DNA from 3 places in the Streptomyces sp. NPDC006435 genome. Region 2 is predicted to be linked to each of the others. Evidence: riboswitches for the same ligand, from Rfam matches in the RefSeq annotation. Region 2 holds a riboswitch; each other region holds the start of a gene.
The links. A riboswitch is a leader RNA that binds a small molecule or an ion and turns the genes downstream of it on or off. The one in region 2 is predicted to bind cobalamin.

Region 1 (3,264 bases), on a different contig from region 2:
CCCCGGCACCACGACGAGGTCGGCGTCGGACAGCTCCTCGGCCCGGTCCACGAACCGGACGACGACGCCGGGTTCGGCGGCCAGCGCGTCCACGTCGGTGAAGTTCGACATCAGGGGCACCGCGCACACCGCGACCCGCAGCACGTCATCGCCGTGCGGAGGGGCGACGACCGACTCGCGCACCGCGCCGCGCAGTGAGACCCGAAGCCCGTCCTCCTCGTCGATGCCGAGGCCGTGGGCGAAGGGCAGCACCCCGTACGTCCCCCGCCCGGTCAGCCCGCGCAGCATCTCCAGGCCGGGCTCCAGCAGCGACACGTCGCCGCGGAACTTGTTCACCAGGTAGCCCGCGATCAGCGACTGGTCCTCGGGGGCCAGCAGCGCCGTCGTGCCGAAGAACGAGGCGAAGACCCCGCCGCGGTCGATGTCGCCGACCACCACCACGGGAAAGCCCGCCGCCCGCGCGACGCCCATGTTCACGATGTCCGTGCGCCGCAGGTTGATCTCGGCCGGACTGCCCGCCCCTTCGCAGATCACCGCGTCATACGTGCCCCGCAGCTGCTCCAGGCAGTCCACCACCGTGGAGAACAGCGCCTCCTGCCGGCCGCCGTGGTAGCCGCGCGCGCTCATCTCGCCGACCGGCCTGCCCATCAGGACGACCTGGCTGGAGCGGTCGCCGCCCGGCTTGAGCAGGACCGGGTTCATCAGCGCGGTCGGCTCCACCCGGGCGGCCTGGGCCTGCATGGCCTGGGCCCGCCCGATCTCGGCCCCCTCACGGGTGACGAACGAGTTCAGCGACATGTTCTGCGCCTTGAAGGGCGCCACCTTCACGCCCCGGCGCACCAGCCAGCGGCAGATGCCCGCGGTGACGACGCTCTTGCCGGCGTCGGAGGTGGTTCCGGCGATCAGCAGTCCGCCGCTCATGGGTTTCTCCGTCCTGGGGTGCGGGATCCGGGGGTACGGGGGCCTGCCAGGCCGGTCACGGCCGTCCGGCGCCCCGCGATCCGCCGGGCGGCGAGCGACACGCCGAACCGGCCCGCCGCGCACACGCCCAGGGCCAGCACGCCCACCCGGCGCGACAGCCGTACCGCGCGCTCGATGTCCGCGGCCTCCACCGCCCGGCCGGCCTCGCCGTTGAGCACGGGGCGGTGCTCGACCCGGCCGCCGTACGCGAGGGTCCCGCCGAGCCGTACGCCGAGCGCGCCCGCGAACGCGGCCTCCACCGGGCCCGCGTTGGGGCTCGGATGCCGGCCGGCGTCGGCCCGCCAGGCCCGTACCGCCGCGCCCGGCCGGCCTCCCGCGGCCACGGCGAGCAGGGCGGTGAGCCGGGCGCCGGGCCAGCCCGCGAGGTCGTCGAGCCGGGCCGAGGCCCAGCCGTAGCGCCGGTACCGGGGCGACTTGTGGCCGACCATGGCGTCCAGGGTGTTGACAGCCCGGAAACCGGCCAGTCCGGGCACCCCGCCCAGCGCGCCCCACACCAGGGCGCCGACCACGGCGTCCGAGGTGTTCTCGGCCACGGACTCCACCACGGCGCGGGCGATCTGCGGCCCGTCGAGGGACTGCGGGTCGCGCCCGCACAGATGCGGCAGCCGTTCGCGGGCCAGTTCGATGTCGCCGGCCGCCAGGGCATCGCCGATGGCCCGCGCCTCGCGGCCCAGGGACGTGCCGCCGACGACGGACCAGGTGGTGGCGGCGGTCAGCGCGACGGAGGCGGCGGGACGGTCGCGCAGGGCGCGGGCGACCAGCGCGGCACCGCCCGCGACGCCCCCGGCGCAGACCAGGGCGTGCAGCGCGCCCCACCCGCGGTGGTCGTGCCACAGACGGCGCTCGACACCTGCCGCGGCCCGCCCGAACCCGGCCACCGGATGCCCCCTGCGGGGGTCACCGAGCAGCAGGTCGCCGAGCAGACCGGCGGCGGCGCCGTACGCGAAGACGCGGTCGGCTCGCACGCTCAACCGGCCGTCGTGCCTCGGAGGATCCCGGTACGGGCGGCTCTCGGCGAGAGCGCCCCGACGACGGACGCACGGCAGCCAGGCATGGCGATATGTCCTCACTCAGGGTCCGCGCCCTGGTTCGACGTGACCGGCGACGAGAGTCTCCTGGCTCCCGGATCCGCGGTTCCCCCGGCCTTCCAGCCCGCTCGCGCGTGCCGTGACTTCCGGTGTTGGGGGACCGCTCCCCGGTGACAGTGGCGGGACCGCGCCGGATTCGCACCGGCTTCCTCTGCTGTCGCCGTGATTGGCTCCGGCAGTCCACCACGCCCCGCGAACGCCCGTCAACCTGCCGTTGACCTGCGGCGGTGCAGTGTGCTGAGACCCACATCGCCCCGGGCGCACGACGGAGGGCCGGACACCTCGCGGGTGTCCGGCCCTCCGTGACGCGCGCGCGTCGGACGCGACACGTGTGCTCGGGCGTGACGCGTGTGCCCGGGCGTGACGCGTGTGCTCAGGCGACGATCAGGAAGATCCCGTACGCGACCGCCGCCGCGCACAGCCCGAAGCAGGCGTACGCACCGGCGCGGGCCAGCAGCACCGAGCCGCCGGAGCCGCCCTGCGCCGCCGGTTCGGCCTGCTTGGAGAGGCCGACGATGCCGAGGGTGAAGAGGCCCACCAGGGCGACGGTGACCACGAGGGAGACGCCGAACACGGAACCGAGGGCTGCCCAGTCGATTTTCATGCTGATTCCTTAGACGGCCGGCCTGGAGGGCCCGCTCAGACGGTGGCGGGTCGTGCCGGGTCCTGGGTGGTGGTGGTTGCGGCCGGGGCCGCGATGGTGGCCGTGAGGTTCTGGACCGGCGCCTGGGCCGCGGTGGGCGGCGGGCTGACGGCGGCGATGGCCGTGGTGACGACGCCCGCGGGCTCGACGTCGCCGTCCGACGGGGCGACGTCCCCGTGGCCGACCGGCTTGCGGCGCGAGATCAGCCAGATCGAGCCGGAACCCGCGACCAGCAGCGCCGCGACGACGACGACACCCCAGGTGCCCTGCTTGGTGAGCAGCTCGGCGCCCGCACCGACCAGACCGGCGGCCGGGAGGGTCAGGCCCCAGGCGACGAACATCCGGGTGGCGGTGGACCAGCGGACCACACCGCCCTGCCGGCCGAGGCCCGCGCCCATCACGGCACCGGAGCAGGACTGGGTGGTGGAGAGGGAGAAGCCGAGGTGCGAGGAGGCCAGGATGACCGTGGCCGCGCTGGTCTGGGCGGCGAAGCCCTGCGGCGGCCTGAGGTCGGTGAGGCCGCTGCCCATGGTGCGGATGATGCGCCAGCCG
Region 2 (3,264 bases):
ACAAGCCTCGCGGCGCGCTCGCACCGGGCGAGGCGGGCCACTGGGGATACGCCACCCTGGCACTGGGCTCGGCGCTGGCGCTCTTCATGTACCCGCACTCGATCACGGCGACGCTCTCCAGCCGCAGCCGTGACGTGATCCGGCGCAACACCACGATCCTCCCGCTGTACTCGCTGATGCTGGGCCTGCTGGCGCTGCTCGGCTTCATGGCGATCGCCGCCGGGATCAAGGTGGACAACGGGCAGTTGGCCATTCCGCAGCTGTTCGAGAACATGTTCCCGGACTGGTTCGCGGGCGTCGCGTTCGCCGCCATCGGCATCGGTGCCCTGGTGCCCGCCGCGATCATGTCGATCGCCGCGGCCAACCTCTTCACCCGCAACATCTACAAGGACTTCCTGAAGCCGGACGCGACCCCGGAGCAGGAGACCAAGGTCTCCAAGCTGGTCTCGCTGCTCGTCAAGGTCGGCGCGCTCGCCTTCGTCCTCACGATGGACAAGACGGTCGCGATCAACTTCCAGTTGCTCGGCGGGATCTGGATCCTCCAGACGATGCCCGCCCTGGTCGGCGGCCTGTTCACCCGCTGGTTCCACCGCTGGGCGCTGCTCGCGGGCTGGGCGGTCGGCATGGTGTACGGGACGGTGGCCGCGTACGGGGTCGCCTCGCCGACGCAGAAGCACTTCGGCGGCTCGTCCGCGGAGATCCCCGGCATCGGCGAGATCGGCTACATCGGTCTCACCGCGTTCGTGCTGAACGTGGTGGTCGTGGTGGTGCTCACCTTCGTCCTGAACGCCATGAAGGCGCCCGCCGGGATCGACGAGACCTCGCCGTCCGACTACACGGCCGACGCGGGCGACCCGGGTGTCGCCGCCGAGCTCCCGCCGGCCACGGCGGGTGCGCCCGGCGGCCACTGACGCCGACCCGCACGAGCGGAACGGGACGCCCCGCACAGGGGACGCCCCGTTCCGGCACGGGGGACGACTCGCCCCGGCACCGGGAACGGCCCGTCCCCCGAGGAACGGCCGCTTCCCGGGTGACGGCCCGTCCCCGCCCCCTTCGGGAAGGGGGCGGGGACGGGCCGTCCGCCGTTTCCGGAAGGCCCGCAGGGCACTTCCCGCCGGTCCGACCCGAGTCGGCCGACACAACATCTGGGGGCTGCTTCATCGGGCGGCCCCCACATGTATGCTCATCCTCGCTGTCGCCGCAGGGGAATCCGGTGCGAATCCGGAACTGTCCCGCAACGGTGTGCTCAGTGCGCATTCGCGCACTCCGAACAAGTCCGAGGACCTGCCGGCAGCGCGTCCGGTTCGACCGATCCGGGCGCCAGACGTCCGGGCCTCGCGGTTGGGCCGGCGGACGCCGTGCGGAGCGCTGTCCCGTCCCGGGTGCGCGCCCGCCCGGCCGCCCCCGTTCCCCCGCCGGCCCCGAGCCGAGCGAGGGAGAGCACCACGTGACCATCGCGCCAGCCGATCCGGCTTCGGTCGCCGCGTCCACGGCCGCCGATTCCGGGGCAGCCGCACACGACGGACCGGGGGCCGCGCTGCTGCGGACCCTGACCGACCTCACCGCCGATCTGCCCGACACCGACCCCGGGCGCGTCGCCGCCGCCGCGCTGCGCGGCCGCAGCGCACGGGCGGACGAGGCCGAGCTGTGTTCGCTGGCCACCGAGGCCGCCGCCGGGCTGATCTCCGAGGACCCGGCCTACTCCCGGCTCGCCGCCCGGCTCCTGACCCGCGCCATCGCGGACGAGGCCGCCGGACAGGGCGCCGTCTCCTTCTCCGCCTCGGTCGCCGTCGGGCACCGCGAGGGCCTGATCGCGGACCGCACGGCCGACTTCGTCGCCCGCAACGCGGACGCCCTCGACGCTCTGGTGGAGCGTGCGCTCGCCGACGGCGCCGACGACCGCTTCGGCTACTTCGGGCTGCGGACCCTGCACAGCCGCTACCTGCTGCGCCACCCGCACACCCGTCAGGTCGTCGAGACGCCGCAGCACTTCATGCTCCGGGTCGCGTCCGGGCTCGCCGAGGACGACTCCCCGCGCGCCGTGGACGAGGTCGCGGCGCTGTACGGACTGATGAGCCGGCTCGACTACCTGCCCTCCTCGCCGACCCTCTTCAACTCCGGTACCCGGCACCCGCAGATGTCCTCCTGCTACCTGCTGGACTCCCCGCTCGACGAGCTGGACTCGATCTACGACCGCTACCACCAGGTGGCCCGGCTCTCCAAGCACGCCGGCGGCATCGGTCTGCCGTACTCCCGCATCCGCTCCCGGGGTTCGCTGATCCGCGGCACCAACGGACACTCCAACGGCATCGTGCCGTTCCTGAAGACGCTCGACGCCTCCGTCGCCGCGGTCAACCAGGGCGGCCGGCGCAAGGGCGCCGCCGCGGTCTACCTGGAGACCTGGCACGCGGACATCGAGGAGTTCCTGGAGCTGCGGGACAACACGGGCGAGGACCAGCGGCGCACGCACAACCTCAACCTGGCGCACTGGATCCCGGACGAGTTCATGCGCCGGGTCGAGGCGGACGGCCGCTGGTCGCTGTTCTCGCCCGCCGACGTGCCCGAGCTGGTGGACCTGTGGGGCGAGGAGTTCGACGCCGCGTACCGGGCCGCGGAGGCGAAGGGGCTGGCCCGCAAGTCGATGCCCGCCCGTGAGCTGTACGGCCGGATGATGCGCACCCTCGCCCAGACCGGTCAGGGCTGGATGACGTTCAAGGACGCCGCCAACCGGACCGCCAACCAGACCGCGGAGCCGGGCCGCGTCGTCCACTCGTCGAACCTGTGCACGGAGATCCTGGAGGTCACCGACGACGGCGAGACCGCCGTCTGCAACCTGGGCTCGGTCAACCTCGGCGCGTTCGTCGTCGACGGCGCCATCGACTGGGAGCGGCTGGACGCCACCGTCCGCACCGCGGTGACCTTCCTGGACCGGGTCGTCGACATCAACTTCTACCCGACCGAGCAGGCCGCCCGCTCCAACGCCCGGTGGCGCCCGGTCGGCCTGGGCGCCATGGGCCTCCAGGACGTCTTCTTCCAGCTGCGGCTGCCGTTCGACTCCGCCGAGGCCCGCGCGCTCTCCACGATGATCTCCGAGCGGATCATGCTCGCCGCGTACGAGGCGTCCTGCGAGCTGGCCGAGCGGTCGGGTCCGCTGCCCGCCTGGGAGCAGACCCGCGCCGCGCGCGGGGTGCTGCACCCCGACCACTACGGCGTCGAGCCGAACTGGCCGGAGCGCTGGGACGCGCTGCGCGCCCGCGTCGCACG
Region 3 (3,264 bases), on a different contig from region 2:
TCGTCCGCGGCTCCGCCCGCCGCCTTCTCCGCGGCCTCGGCGACCCGGTCCGCCAGCGGTGTGCCCGCGAGGGCTTCGGCGAACTCCATCAGGTCCGCGGCCCGGTCGGGCCTGGGGCGGAGCAGTCCGGCGACCAGTACCCGGTCGAAGGCGTCGACGGCCGACAGTGCCTCGTCGAGTCCGGCGACGGGTTCGTGGAGCAGATCGGTGCGCATCACGCCACCGCCCTGGTCGGCGGGAACCACTGCATCTCCGGCAACGGCGCGGTGGTCGGGGCGAGTTCCAGATAGGCGAGGTGGCGCAGGAACCGGCTGAAGACGGGCGCGGCGGCCGCGGTGTCCCCCTGCGGCGGGCGGGTGCCGGTCATCTGGGCGGTGATGACCGGTGCGCTCGACGCGCCCTCCGCGATGTCGACCTTCAGATAGCGGGCGACGCGCTCGGCCCCGTACTGCAGCACCGCCTCGCCGATCAGGGCCTGGATGTGTTTGCAGAACGATCCCCGCGCGCCGCCGCAGGGCCGGTTGTTGTTGGTGCTGCAGGCGAAGGCGTAGGTGCCGACCGCGACCGACGAGACGTAGACCCGTCCGATGTCCGAGCCGCTGGACACCACTCCTTGCAGGCGCCCGTCGGCCAGTTCGACGAACGGTACTTTGGCGAGCTTCCGCGGCCGTGCGGGTGCCGTCACCCGCGCCGTGCTCGACCTCTCCCAATCCGACAACGCACCACTCCTATGCAACAAAAAGGGGACGTCCTCGCCACACCGGCTGGACACGAACCGAACATACCTGCGCCCACTGACAACGCCCCGATCGTGGCGGGACTGCTCAGGATGTGAGCACGGGAGACCCCGTGGGCGACCGGGCGGTGTCGGTGGTGCGGACGGTTCTGCGGTGCGGACGGTGCGGAGTGCGTGTGTCGCGGAACGCGTGCCGTGGAGTGAGTGGCGCGGTGGAGCGAGTGGTGCGGTGGTCCCTGTGCCCGGTGCCCTGTCGTGCGGTCACGGACGTGGCCGGACCGCACGACAGGGCACCGGAGTTGTGTCAGGGGGTGGGGTCCGTTCCGTGTGCGGCCATGACCTCCTCGTACGAGGGCAGCGGGTAGTACGGGAGGATGTGGAGCAGGTCGTACTGGGGGCACGGCGCCTTGATGCACTGCTTGGGCGACGGCACACAGATCTGGCCGGCGGGCGCCACGACGGCGGCGCACGGGCTCACCTGCGGCACGAGGGGACCCTCGTCCGCGAGTGCAGCGCCCGCCGGGGCGAGGGACAGGGCGGTGAGAGCGGCCACCGTGGCGGCACGCAGCAAGTTCTCGATCACAACCAGCAGAGATAGCCCCACTTCCGGGTGACGTCGCACCACCGTCGAGGACAATCACCCGTACGTGTCATGGAGTTCACTCCGTGAACGTTCGTTCCTTGCCGCGCTCCGGCGCGGGGCGACCGTGCAGGAGCGCGGAGCGGCAGCGGCTGAGGCCGGAAGCGATGAACACCGGCCGTCGGTACCAGGGCCATGACCTGCCGGAATACGTGGTCTGACAGAATGGCCCGGAGAACATGGGCGACGCGCGTCAGGAAACCGGTGTGAATCCGGTACGGTCCCGCCACTGTGACCGGGCTGCAACGGCCCGGAAGCCAGATACTGGCCGCGCCGCCTTCCCAGACGACCCAGGGGACGAGGACATCCCCCGGAAAGGGCCGGCCATGCCACGGATCCGCCGTGTACCGCTCGTACTCATACCGCTGCTCCTGCTGCCGCTCGCCGGCTGCGGCACCGGCGACAAGGACGGGACGGGGGCCGCACCGGCCGCCGACGGCTTCCCCTACACGGTCACCAACTGCGGTACGAGAACGACCTTCGACGCCCCGCCGGAACGGGTCGTCACCATGAACCAGCACGTCACCGAGATCATGCTGGCCCTCGGGCTCCGGGACCGGCTGGTCGGTACGGCCTACCTGGACGACAGCGTCCTGCCGGAGTACCGGTCCGCGTACGACCGGACCAAGGTGCTCGCGAAGGAGTACCCCTCCAAGGAAGTGCTGCTCGGTGCCAACCCCGACTTCGTCTATGGCGGGTACGACAGCGCCTTCGACAGGGCCAGGGGCCAGGACCGGGCGGGGCTCCACAAGAACGGCATCGACACCCGGCTGAACATCGAGAACTGCACCGAGGGCGGGGTCGGCCTCGACCAGTTGGCCACCGAGATCACCCAGGTCGCCAGGACCTTCGGCGTACCGGAGCGCGGCAGCGAGCTGATCGCCCGGGAACGGCGGAAGATCGCGGCGGTCGAGGCGGGCCTCAAGGGCTCCTCGCCCCGCTCGGTGTTCGTGTACGACTCCGGCGACAGCTCCGCGTTCACGGCGGGCGGCAAGGGCATCGGCAACGAGATCGTCGAGCTCGCCGGTGGCAGGAACGTCTTCGCGGACCTCGACGCCACCTTCGGCGACGTGTCCTGGGAGCAGGTCATCAAGCGCAGGCCCGAGGTGGTCGTGATCTACGACTACGGAGGCACCACGGTCGCGGCCAAGAAGAAGCGGCTGCTGGACGATCCGGCGCTCGCGGACGTGCCGGCGATCAGGAACAAGAAGTTCGCGGTGCTCCCGCTGTCCTCGGCCGTGCTCGGGGTCCGGGTCGCCGACGCCGTACGGGACCTGGCCGGGCAGCTGCACCCCGGCACCCCGTGAGCGCGGGGTCCGCCCGCCCCGGCCCGAAGTCCGCCCTGCGCTCGGCCCCCGTCGTGATCGGCGTCCTCACGGTGCTGCTGCTCGCGGCAGCGGTGGCCGGTCTGGCGCTCGGTCCGGTACGGATTCCGCCGGGCGAGGTGCTGAGTACGGTCCTGGGCGGTGAACGCACCGGTGCGTACCCGACGATCGTGTGGGAGGTGCGGCTGCCCAGGGTGCTGCTCGGGGCCGTCGTCGGCGCCGGGCTGGCCCTGTCGGGCGCGGTGCTCCAGGCGCTGGTGCGCAACCCGTTGGCCGACCCGTTCCTGCTGGGCGCCTCGTCCGGGGCGTCGGCGGGCGCCGCCTCGGTCGTCGTGCTGGGGGTCGGCGCCGGGGTGGCCACCGATGTGGCGCTGCCCGTCGCGGCGTTCGCCGGATCCATGGCCGCGCTGGTCGCGGTCTACGCGATGGCCCGGCGCGGTGGCACCATGACGACGGGCCGGCTGGTCCTGTCCGGGGTGGCGATCCAGTACGTGCTGTCCGCGTTCACCAGCCTGATCCTGGTGCTGTCCTCCCGGGCCGAGCACGTGCGGGCGATCCTGTTC

Region 1: another riboswitch for cobalamin. It lies ahead of ABZZ04_RS25380 (cobalamin biosynthesis protein); the one in region 2 lies ahead of ABZZ04_RS05575 (ribonucleoside-diphosphate reductase subunit alpha).
Region 3: another riboswitch for cobalamin. It lies ahead of ABZZ04_RS11020 (ABC transporter substrate-binding protein); the one in region 2 lies ahead of ABZZ04_RS05575 (ribonucleoside-diphosphate reductase subunit alpha).

Annotation. Positions count from the first base shown of each region.
Region 1 is NZ_JBEXPY010000028.1:57,523-60,786, reverse strand. It holds gene ABZZ04_RS25385 (cobyric acid synthase) at 1-921, opposite strand, end outside; gene ABZZ04_RS25380 (cobalamin biosynthesis protein) at 918-1,946, opposite strand; cobalamin riboswitch at 2,090-2,222, opposite strand; gene ABZZ04_RS25375 (hypothetical protein) at 2,443-2,673, opposite strand; gene ABZZ04_RS25370 (inorganic phosphate transporter) at 2,709-3,264, opposite strand, start outside.
Region 2 is NZ_JBEXPY010000003.1:291,765-295,028, forward strand. It holds gene mctP (monocarboxylate uptake permease MctP) at 1-911, shown strand, start outside; cobalamin riboswitch at 1,177-1,307, shown strand; gene ABZZ04_RS05575 (ribonucleoside-diphosphate reductase subunit alpha) at 1,448-3,264, shown strand, end outside.
Region 3 is NZ_JBEXPY010000007.1:133,310-136,573, forward strand. It holds gene ABZZ04_RS11005 (hypothetical protein) at 1-245, opposite strand, end outside; gene ABZZ04_RS11010 (hypothetical protein) at 215-718, opposite strand; gene ABZZ04_RS11015 (hypothetical protein) at 1,041-1,319, opposite strand; cobalamin riboswitch at 1,526-1,664, shown strand; gene ABZZ04_RS11020 (ABC transporter substrate-binding protein) at 1,703-2,683, shown strand; gene ABZZ04_RS11025 (iron ABC transporter permease) at 2,680-3,264, shown strand, end outside.